Regions from separate parts of the Kitasatospora sp. NPDC028961 genome, predicted to be linked through region 2. Evidence: riboswitches for the same ligand, from Rfam matches in the RefSeq annotation. Region 2 holds a riboswitch; each other region holds the start of a gene.
The links. Region 2 has a riboswitch for cobalamin ahead of ACZ4UX_RS12865 (ribonucleoside-diphosphate reductase subunit alpha). Riboswitches for the same ligand answer to the same signal wherever they lie in the genome.

Region 1 (3,244 bases), on a different contig from region 2:
GGTCGTCCCGGACGAAGGACCAGGCGAGCATGGTCACCGGTCCGGTGAGCATGCCCTTGACCGGACGGTCCGTCAGTTCGGCCGCGTAGCGGTACCAGTCGACGGTCATCGGGTGCGGGCGGGAGATGTCCCCGGCCAGCACCGGCGGCCGGACGTAGCGGGTGCCGTAGGACTGCACCCAGCCGTGCCGGGTGGCCAGGTAGCCGGTCAGCTGCTCGGCGAAGTACTGCACCATGTCGTTGCGCTCGGGCTCGCCGTGGACGAGCACGTCGAGGCCGGCCTTCTCCTGGTAGGCGATCACCTCGCGGACCTCGGCCCGCATCCGGTCCCGGTAGGTGCCGTCGTCGATGCGGCCGGCGCGCAGGTCGGCGCGGGCGGTGCGCAGTTCGGTGGTCTGCGGGAAGGAGCCGATGGTGGTGGTCGGCAGCAGCGGCAGACCGAGCCGGGCCCGCTGCGCCTCGGCGCGCTCGGGGTAGGCCGGGGCGCGGCGGGCGTCCTCGGGGGCGGTGGCGGCGACCCGGGCCCGGACGGCCGGGTCGCGGGTCAGCGCGGAGCCGGCACGGGAGGCCAGGTCGGCCCGGTTGGCGGCCAGTTGGGCCGCGATGGTGTCGGTGCCGTGGGCCAGGCCGCGGGCCAGGATGGCGACCTCGGTGGTCTTCTGACGGGCGAAGGCGAGCCAGCGGGCGACCTGCGGGTCGAGGTCGCGCTCCAGGTCGGCGTCGAGCGGGACGTGCAGCAGCGAGCAGGACGGTGCGACGTCGACCCGGTCCGCCAGGCCGAGCAGCGTGCCGAGGGTGGCGAGGGACTTCTCCAGGTTGTTGATCCAGATGTTGCGGCCGTCCACCACGCCCGCGACCAGGCGCTTGCCGGGCACTCCGCCGACGGCGGCGAGGTCGTCGAGGTTGGCGGCGCCGGGGCCGGTGAAGTCCAGGCCGATGCCCTCGATCGGGGCCTTGGCCAGGACGGGCAGGGCCTCCCCGAGCCGGTCGAAGTAGCTGGTGACCAGCAGTTGCGGGCGGTCGGTGAGCGCACCGAGTTCGCGGTAGACGCGGGTGGCGGCGTTCAGTTCGGCCGGGGTGCGGTCCTGGACGAGCGCGGGCTCGTCCAGCTGGACCCAGTCGGCGCCGGCCGCCCGCAGGTCGGCGAGGAGTTCGGCGTAGACGGGCAGCAGCCGGTCCAGCAGGGTGACCGGCCGGAAGTCGGCGGCCACGCCGGGGGCGGGCTTGGCGAGCAGCAGGTAGGTCAGCGGTCCGACCAGCACGGGCCGGGGGCGGTGGCCGAGGCCGAGCGCCTCACGGAGCTCGGATACCGGCTTGGCGGAGTTCGCGGCGAAGACCGTGTCCGGACCCAACTCCGGTACGAGATAGTGGTAGTTGGTGTCGAACCACTTGGTCATCTCCAGCGGTGCGACGTCCTGGGTGCCGCGCGCCATGGCGAAGTAGCCGTCCAGCGGGTCGGTGTCGACGGCGGCGCGGTGGCGGGCCGGGATCGCGCCGACCGCGACCGTGGTGTCCAGGACGTGGTCGTAGAGCGAGAAGTCGCCGGTGGGGACTTCGGTGATGCCCGCGTCCGCCAGCTGCCGCCAGTTGGCGCGGCGCAGGACGGCGGCGGTGGCGTGCAGGGCGGCGGCGTCGACGCGGCCCGCCCAGTACCCCTCGACGGCCTTCTTCAGCTCCCGGTCGGCACCCTGCCTCGGGTAGCCGTACACGGTGGCCTGCGGGGTGGTGGAACTCGGTGACACGGAACTCTCCTTCGCGAGTCGCGCTGCGATCCCGGGAGAGCACGACGGCGTGGAGGTACGGCAGTGGGGGCACGGCACCGGGGTGGGCCCGCCCGCTCCGCCGACCCGCCCTCGAGGTCACCGAGATCACCGCGTGCGGGGTGCACGCGGGCAGTGGCAGGTCTTCGGACTCGCGGGCACGTCCGCCTGGCTTCCAGGCCGGACACCTACTGGCCGTCGCTTCCCGGGCCCGGCTGGGCCCAGTGCATGTGACGGCGGTCGTTCCCACTCACCGCTGCGGGGCAGTCCCGGATTCCCACCGGGTTCCCTCTTGCGACGCCGTGGCTGGAGGACACGGCGAACCGACTGCACCGCCCACCCTAGGCCCATCACCGGCGGCGCGTCAGTGATTGTCCGGATCGCGGATGGCCGGAACGGCCCCGGCGGCCCCCGGCCGCCCGGGCAGTTCAGGTGGTGGTCGAGGCGGTGGTCGAGGACGAGCGCGTCAACAAGGACGTGCTGGTCACCCTGGCCGAGGTGCTCGCCGCCGCGCACGCCGTGCCGGCTACCCCCCGGCGGAGCCCGAACATGACGGACCGTCATGGCGACGGCCGAAAGGCCGGGTCAAGGGCGCGTGCATGACGTCACAGCGCCCCCGGACCGGTCGTCCGCGGCCCACCCGGCGGTTCGCCCGGGACCGGCCGCGCCCGGCGGACGGGCAGCCGCGCGGCACAATCACTGTCATGCGGCACATCTTCCTCATCGGCATCGGGGCGGGCGATCCCGACCACCTCACCCTGCAGGCGGTCAAGGCCCTCGCCCGCACCGACGTCTTCTTCATCCTCGACAAGAACGAGGAACGGCAGGACCTCATCCGGCTGCGCCGGCAGCTGCTGACCGAGCACGGCCGCCCGGGCCACCGCGTCATCGAGGTCGCGGACGCCGAGCGGGACCGCGCCACCCCGGCGTACACCGCGGCCGTGGACGACTGGCGCACCCGCCGGGCCGATCTGGTCGAGCGGCTGGTCGCCGACCACCTCGGCCCGGAGGAGACCGGCGCGTTCCTGGTCTGGGGCGACCCGAGCCTCTACGACAGCGTCATCGCCGTGATCGACGAGGTCCTGGCCCGCGGCGGCGCCACCTTCGGGTACGAGGTGGTCCCGGGCATCAGCAGCGTCTCGGCGCTCGCCGCCCGGCACCGCACCACCCTGACCCGGGTCGGCCGCCCGCTGCAGATCACCACCGGCCGCCGCCTCGCCGAGGGCTACCCCGAGCAGGTGGACGACGTGGTGGTGATGCTGGACGGGCGGGCCGCGTTCACCGGGATCGACCCCGAGGGGCTGGAGATCTTCTACGGCGCCTACCTGGGCACCCCGGACGAGATCCTCGTCGCCGGCCCCCTCGCCGAAACCGCCCCCCGGATCCGCGCGCTCCGCGACGAGGCCCGCGAACGCAAGGGGTGGATCATGGACACCTACCTCCTCCGCCGCTCCGGGAGCTGACCCAGACCCGCCCCCGGGCCGA
Region 2 (3,244 bases):
CCGGAGAGGGTCTCGCGCTTGAACAGGTTGGAGACCTGCGGCTCGATGCACTCGTACACACCGGCGATCGAGGCGATCGTGGCGGTGGGGGCGATGGCGAGCAGCAGCGAGTTGCGCAGACCGGTCTCGGCGATCCGGGCGCGCAGCGCCTCCCAGCGGCCGGCCCAGTGCGGCGCGGCCGAACCGAAGTGGTCGATGTGCAGCTCGCCGCGGGCGGCGCGGGTCTCGCCGTAGGCCTCGTGGCGGCCCAGCTGCTCGGCCAGGTCGGCGGAACGCTCGTACGCGGTGAGCATGATGCGCTCGGCGATGAGGGTGGAGAGGGCCTTCGCCTCGGCGGAGTCGAAGTCCAGGCGGAGCTGGAAGAAGACGTCCTGGAGGCCCATCACGCCGAGGCCGACCGGGCGCCAGCGCGAGTTGGACGCGCCGGCCTCGGGGGTCGGGTAGAAGTTGATGTCCACCACGCGGTCGAGGAAGGTGACGGCGGTGCGGACGGTGGCGTCCAGGCGGTCCCAGTCCATCGCGTTCAGCAGGTCGGCGGCGGTGGCACCGGGGGCGACGTGGGCGCCGAGGTTGACCGAGCCGAGGTTGCAGACGGCGGTCTCGGAGTCGTCCGTGACCTCCAGGATCTCGGTGCAGAGGTTGGAGCTGTGCACCGTGCGGCCGGGCAGCGCGGTCTGGTTGGCGGCGCGGTTGGAGGCGTCCTTGAAGGTCATCCAGCCGTTGCCGGTCTGCGCCAGGGTGCGCATCATCCGGGAGTAGAGGGTCTGCGCCGGGATGGTGCGGACGGCCTTGCCGGCCTGCTCGGCCTTCAGGTACGCCTCGTCGAACTCGGCGCCCCAGAGGTCGACCAGCTCGGGCACGTCGGCGGGGGAGAACAGCGACCAGTCGGCGTTCGCGTTGACGCGGCGCATGAACTCGTCCGGGATCCAGTGCGCCAGGTTGAGGTTGTGGGTGCGGCGCGCCTCCTCACCGGTGTTGTCGCGCAGCTCCAGGAACTCCTCGATGTCCGCGTGCCAGGTCTCCAGGTAGACGCAGGCCGCGCCCTTGCGGCGGCCGCCCTGGTTGACCGCGGCGACCGAGGAGTCGAGGGTGCGCAGGAACGGGACGATGCCGTTGGACTTGCCGTTGGTGCCCCGGATCAGGCTGCCGCGCGAGCGGATCCGCGAGTAGGACAGGCCGATGCCGCCGGCGTGCTTGGAGAGGCGGGCGATCTGGGCGTACCGGGAGTAGATCGAGTCCAGGTTGTCCAGCGGCGAGTCCAGCAGGTAGCAGCTCGACATCTGCGGGTGCTTGGTGCCGGAGTTGAAGAGCGTCGGCGAGGAGGTCAGGTACTCCAGCCGGCTCATCAGGCCGTACAGCTCGGAGACCTCGCGCACCGACTGCTCGTTGTCGCCGACCGCCAGACCACAGGCGACGCGGAGCAGGAACTGCTGCGGGGTCTCGACGACCTTGCGGGTGATCGGGTGGCGCAGCAGGTACCGGGACTGCACGGTGCGCAGGCCGAAGTACTCGAAGCGGCCGTCGCCCGCGGGGTCGATCAGCGCGTTCAGGGCGGTGGCGTGCTTGGCGACGAAGTCGGCGGTGGAGTCGCCGATCAGGCCCTCGGCGTGGCCGACCGCGATCGAGTCCGAGAAGGTGACCGAACCCTGGCTCACCGCCTCGTCGACGATCTCCAGCGCGAGCAGTCGCGCGGCGAGCTTCGAGTACTGCGGGTCCTCGGCGATCATCGACGCTGCGGCGTCCACGGCCAGCCCGCGCAGCTCGGCGAAGTCCGAGCCGGCGTGGCGGCCGCGCAGCGCGGCGGCGGCGACATGGCCGGGGTCCACCTGGGGGAGGTCGGCGCTGCGGTCGGTCAGCAGCCGGAGCAGTGCGCCACCGGGGTCGGACACCGTCGGGTCGACGGGGGCGGAGCTGGAACCCTGGGCGGGCAGGGTGACTGAGGCAGCGGTGGTCAAGGCGCTCTCTCCTGGCGGCGATCGGCGTCGGCGGTGGCTCGGGCCGGACCGTTCGGGGCAGGGGAGCACGGCGCGCCGGCCCGGAGGCGGCGCGCGACGGTGGCATCCCCGGCCCGCCCGCGAGGCCCGGAAGTGGTGCTGGTGCGAAAGGCCTCTGCGGGGAGGCCAGGCGGCACGCCGTCGGCAGGTATTCGGACTCGCGGGCTCTGTCGGAGCCGCCCGCACACCGCTGCGGGGCAGTCCCGGACTCGCACCGGGTTCCCCTGCGTCGACAGCAGGGATGAGCATACATCTAGTGGTGTCCGCTCGATGCGACCCCACATGTTGTGCGGCGTCGCGTGTCGACGTGATCGCAGGTGGTACCGGCGAGAGGCCTTTCCCGGGCTGTTCCGGGGCCGTTCCGGGGCTGCGGCCGGCCCCCGGCCGCCCGCCGCGGGGGCCGGCGCCGGGGGCCGCCGCAGGGTCGTTCCAGGGCCTTCGCGGACCGCGGCGCAGGGCATCGCCGGGAGTGCCCGGGGCCCGGCCGGTGTTCGGATTCGGAAACGGATCGGCCACCGGGCAGGCCCGCCGTCAGGGGCATGCCCTACGATCTCGGCTCATGAGGGAGCGGAGCCAGCGAGTCGTCGACACCGACGTGATTCGCGGAGCGGCCGCCGAAGGCAGTGAGGGGGGCGCATGAGCGACGGAACGGGCACGCCCGGGGAGTGGAGCGGCCGACCCGGCTCGCCGGGGCAGCAGCCGCCCCCTCCCGCCGGGCCGGGTGGCGCGCAGAACCAGCAGCCGGGCACGCCCGGACAGCCGCCGCAGGGCCCGCCGCCCGCGCCGTACCCCGGCGCGCCGCAGCCGGTGCCGCCGGCCCCGGGCGGGTTCGGTCCGCCGCCCGCCTCGTACGGGCCGCCGGTGCCCGCGCCGCAGCCGGTCCAGCCGCCGGTGCCGTCCGTGCCGCAGCCGCCGCAGCAGGTCCAGCCGCCCGTGCCGCAGCCGGTCCCGCAGCAGCCGGCGCCGGTGCAGCCCCAGCCCCCGGTGCACCAGCAGCAGGTCCAGCCGCAGCCGCAGCAGTGGCAGCCGCAGCCCCAGCAGCACCCGCACCCGCACCCCCAGCCCGTGCCGCAGCACGCCGAGCCGGACTGGGCCGCCCTCGCGGACCGGAACGAGGCGGAGGCCAGGCGCAAGGGCCGGACGCGGATCATCGGCGGCGTGGTCACCCTCCTGGTGGTCGGCGGCCTGGTCGCCGGCGGCCTGCTGTTCCTGAACAAGGGCGACGACAAGAAGCCGGTCGCGGATCCCAC
Region 3 (3,244 bases), on a different contig from region 2:
TCGGCGACCGCCCGGCCGAGCAGCACCACCTGGCTGCGGCCGTCCGCGCCGGGCTTCAGCAGCACCGGGTTCATCGCCGCCTCGGGCTCCACCCGGGCCGCCTGGGCCTGCATCGCCTGGGCGCGGCCGATCTCGGCACCGTCGGCGGTGACGAAGGAGTTCAGCGACATGTTCTGCGCCTTGAACGGCGCCACGGCGACGCCCTGACGGGCCAGCCAGCGGCAGATGCCCGCGGTGACCACGCTCTTGCCGGCGTCCGAGGTCGTCCCGGCGACCAGCAGTGCGTTGCTCATGCGCTCCCCCTTCTCGTCCCCGCCTTGAGTGCCTGCACGACGGCGTGCCCGGCGACGGTCGTACCCAGTGCGAGCAGTCCCACCCGGCGGGAGAGCCGGCAGGCGCGCTCGATGTCGTCCACCGTCACCGGTCGCAGCTCGCCGCCCAGTACCGGCCGGTGCTCGACCCGGGCGCCGTACCGCAGGGTGCCGCCGAGCCGCACGCCGACCGCGCCGGCGAAGGCCGACTCGGCCTGGCCCGCGTTGGGGCTGGGGTGGGCGGAGCCGTCCCGGCGCCAGACCCGCCAGGCCGTCCGGGGCTCGGGCGCGGCGGCGACGGTCAGCAGCGCGGTCAGCCGCGCGCCCGGCCAGCCCGCCACGTCGTCCAGCCGCGCCGAGGCCCAGCCGAACCGGGCGTGGCGCGGCGAGCGGTGGCCGACCATCGCGTCCAGGGTGTTGACCGCGCGGAACGCCAGCAGCCCGGGCGTGCCCGCGAGGGCGCCCCAGACGAGCGCGTTGACCACGGCGTCGGCGGTGTTCTCGGCGACCGACTCGACCACCGCGCGGGCGATCTGCCCCTCGTCGAGGGCGCTCGGGTCCCGCCCGCACAGGTGCGGCAGCCGCTGCCGCGCCGCCGCGAGGTCGTGCGCGGCGAGCGAGCGTCCGATCGTGCGGGCCTCGCGGGTGAGCGAGGTGCCGCCGAGCACCGTCCAGGTCGCGGCGGCGGCCAGCGCGGCCCGCCCGAGCGGCCGGCGGCCCAGGGTGCGGTCGGCCGCCAGCGCGCCGGCCGCGACGGTGCCCACGCAGAGCGCCGTGAAAGCCGTTCCGACGGCGCGGTCGTCCCGCCAGATCCGCCGCTCCAGCCGGCCGGCCGCGCCGCCGAAGACGGCCACCGGGTGGCCGCGGCGCGGGTCGGCGAAGCGGGCGTCGGCGAGGTACCCGGCCGCGGCCCCCAGGGCGAAGGCGGCGGCGCGGGTCAGCGGGCGCACGGTGGACAGCAGAGGGCTCGGAAGGTCGGGGCAGCCTGCATCGCGTGCGTGTCCTCACTCAGGGTCCGCGCCCTGGATCGACGTACCGGGGGCGAGAGTCTCCTGGCTTCCGGGTCGAACGCACTCCCGGCCCCGGCGGCGGCTTCTGACGGCCCGCCGCGATGGGCCCCCTCCGGCGCCGTGGCCGGCGGAGGAGGGACTCCGAGTGTGCTCCCCGGTGACAGTGGCGGGACCGCGCCGGACTCGCACCGGCTTCCTCTGCATGCCTCCGTTTGGCTGAAGGATCCCATCACGCGGCCGAACCGTGCGTCAACCAAGGTCACGGAGGGGTTGGTCACAGCGGAGCCCGGCCGCCCGACCCCGTCACTACCTCCGATCGGCACCCCCCGCAGGGGCATGACAGCCTGTGCGATCGTCCAGTCGCCCGGAGGAGCCTCCGGGCCCGCTTCGTGTGTTCGGCGGCTGGGGGGCGGCCGGACCACCCCCTACCGTCGGGCCATGCGACGCAGACAGCCACCCGCCGTGCCCCCGGTGCCCTTCTCGCCCGCGGCCGCCCGCGCGCACCGCGCCGGCCTCGGGCTGACCCCCGAGCAGGTGGTCGAGGGCATGGCCGCGCACGGCGTCCGGCTGCTGCCCTCCCACGTGCTCGGCTGGGAGAGCGGCGAGCTGCGCCCCGCCGAGGACGAGTTCATCGCCCTGGCCCGGGCGCTCTGGTGCCCGCCGGCCCAGCTGATGGGCGTCCGCCCGGCCCGGCTGCGGGACTTCCGGGTCGCCCGGGAGCTCAACCAGGAGAGCGCGGCCCACCGGATCGGCCTCGCACTGGACCGGTACCAGCGGGCCGAGGCGACCGGTCAGTGGGACGGCGACCAGGAGCAGACCTACGCGCTGGCCCAGGTGCTCGGCACGACCCTGCGCGAGCTGGTCGCGGTGACCGGCCGGGCGGAGGAGCTGGACCGCCGGCTGCGGCAGTGCGTGGACGGCCGCTGGCAGGCGCAGCTCCGGCCGATCGGCCGGATCGTGCCGGTGCACGAGGGCGACCTCACCGCCGTGCTGACGGCGCTGCAGAACGAGTACCAGGTCACCTCCCACTGGGGCGCCGGCAGCTGGGGCTCCCCGGCCCCGGCGGCGGACACCCGCGCGGCGGCGGCCCGGCCGCTCGGCGAGCGGTTCTGGGAGCTGCTGGAGCGCCTGGAGACCGAGATCCCGGTCTGACGGGCCGGTACCACGCCGCCCCCGCGCGGCGCCTCCCCCTCCCTGCCCTCTCCCTCTGCCGCTTCCCGTGCCGCCATGACCAGAGGGCCGACCCGCAGCCGCTTCCCGCGCTGCGGTGACCCGGCCAAGCCCCCCGCCGCCGTGACCCGGACGGCCGCGTCCGGTGGCCGGGTGGCGCCCCCGCGAGTGGACTGGTGGGCAGACTGCCCAGTCCGCGACCAACAGAGCGGGGAGCGATATGCGTTGGGGAACCGCAGCCGCCGTGGCGGCCGCCGCCGTCGGCACCGGGGCCGCCGTCCTGCTGATCGGCCGGAGGGCCTCCGAGCGGATGGTCCGCCCGGCGGTCGGCCGTGAGCGGGCCGCCGGCCCCGTCGTGGTGCTGACCCTCGCCGCCGGACGGGCCACCTTCACCCGCAGCGCCGAGAGCGCCCGCCCCGGCCGCTGGGCCGTCGAGTGGGGCGACGGAGGGCACGCGGTGGTCGGCGAGATCCTGCACGCCGACGAGCGGGGCGTCACCCGCCGGCTGGTCCGCGCCGACCGCGGCACCCTGGCCCCCGGTACCGCGGTCCGCTTCACGCCCCGCGTCCACCTCGGCGACCCGACCAGCGCCCTCGGCCTGCCGTACACCGAGACCGCCGTCCAGGGCGAGCTGGGCGCACTGCCCGCCTGGCGGCTGGACGGCAAGCGGGGCACCTGGGTGATCCTGGTGCACGGCCCCGGCGCCGACCGGCAGCAGACCCTCCCGGTGATGCCCGTCCTGCACCGGCTCGC

Region 1: it holds a riboswitch for cobalamin, as region 2 does, so the genes downstream of both, metE (5-methyltetrahydropteroyltriglutamate--homocysteine S-methyltransferase) here and ACZ4UX_RS12865 (ribonucleoside-diphosphate reductase subunit alpha) in region 2, are expected to answer to the same signal.
Region 3: it holds a riboswitch for cobalamin, as region 2 does, so the genes downstream of both, ACZ4UX_RS18550 (cobalamin biosynthesis protein) here and ACZ4UX_RS12865 (ribonucleoside-diphosphate reductase subunit alpha) in region 2, are expected to answer to the same signal.

The regions. Positions count from the first base shown of each region.
Region 1 covers NZ_JBVHVO010000034.1:23,506-26,749, forward strand. Annotated here, with positions in the region: gene metE (5-methyltetrahydropteroyltriglutamate--homocysteine S-methyltransferase) at 1-1,741, opposite strand, end outside; cobalamin riboswitch at 1,880-2,103, opposite strand; gene ACZ4UX_RS33480 (hypothetical protein) at 2,192-2,362, shown strand; gene cobF (precorrin-6A synthase (deacetylating)) at 2,464-3,222, shown strand; gene ACZ4UX_RS33490 (CopD family protein) at 3,185-3,244, opposite strand, start outside.
Region 2 covers NZ_JBVHVO010000005.1:109,249-112,492, forward strand. Annotated here, with positions in the region: gene ACZ4UX_RS12865 (ribonucleoside-diphosphate reductase subunit alpha) at 1-1,931, opposite strand, end outside; cobalamin riboswitch at 2,121-2,247, opposite strand; gene ACZ4UX_RS12870 (hypothetical protein) at 2,631-3,244, shown strand, end outside.
Region 3 covers NZ_JBVHVO010000009.1:79,358-82,601, reverse strand. Annotated here, with positions in the region: gene ACZ4UX_RS18555 (cobyric acid synthase) at 1-293, opposite strand, end outside; gene ACZ4UX_RS18550 (cobalamin biosynthesis protein) at 290-1,261, opposite strand; cobalamin riboswitch at 1,355-1,547, opposite strand; gene ACZ4UX_RS18545 (helix-turn-helix domain-containing protein) at 1,760-2,473, shown strand; gene ACZ4UX_RS18540 (alpha/beta hydrolase family protein) at 2,712-3,244, shown strand, end outside.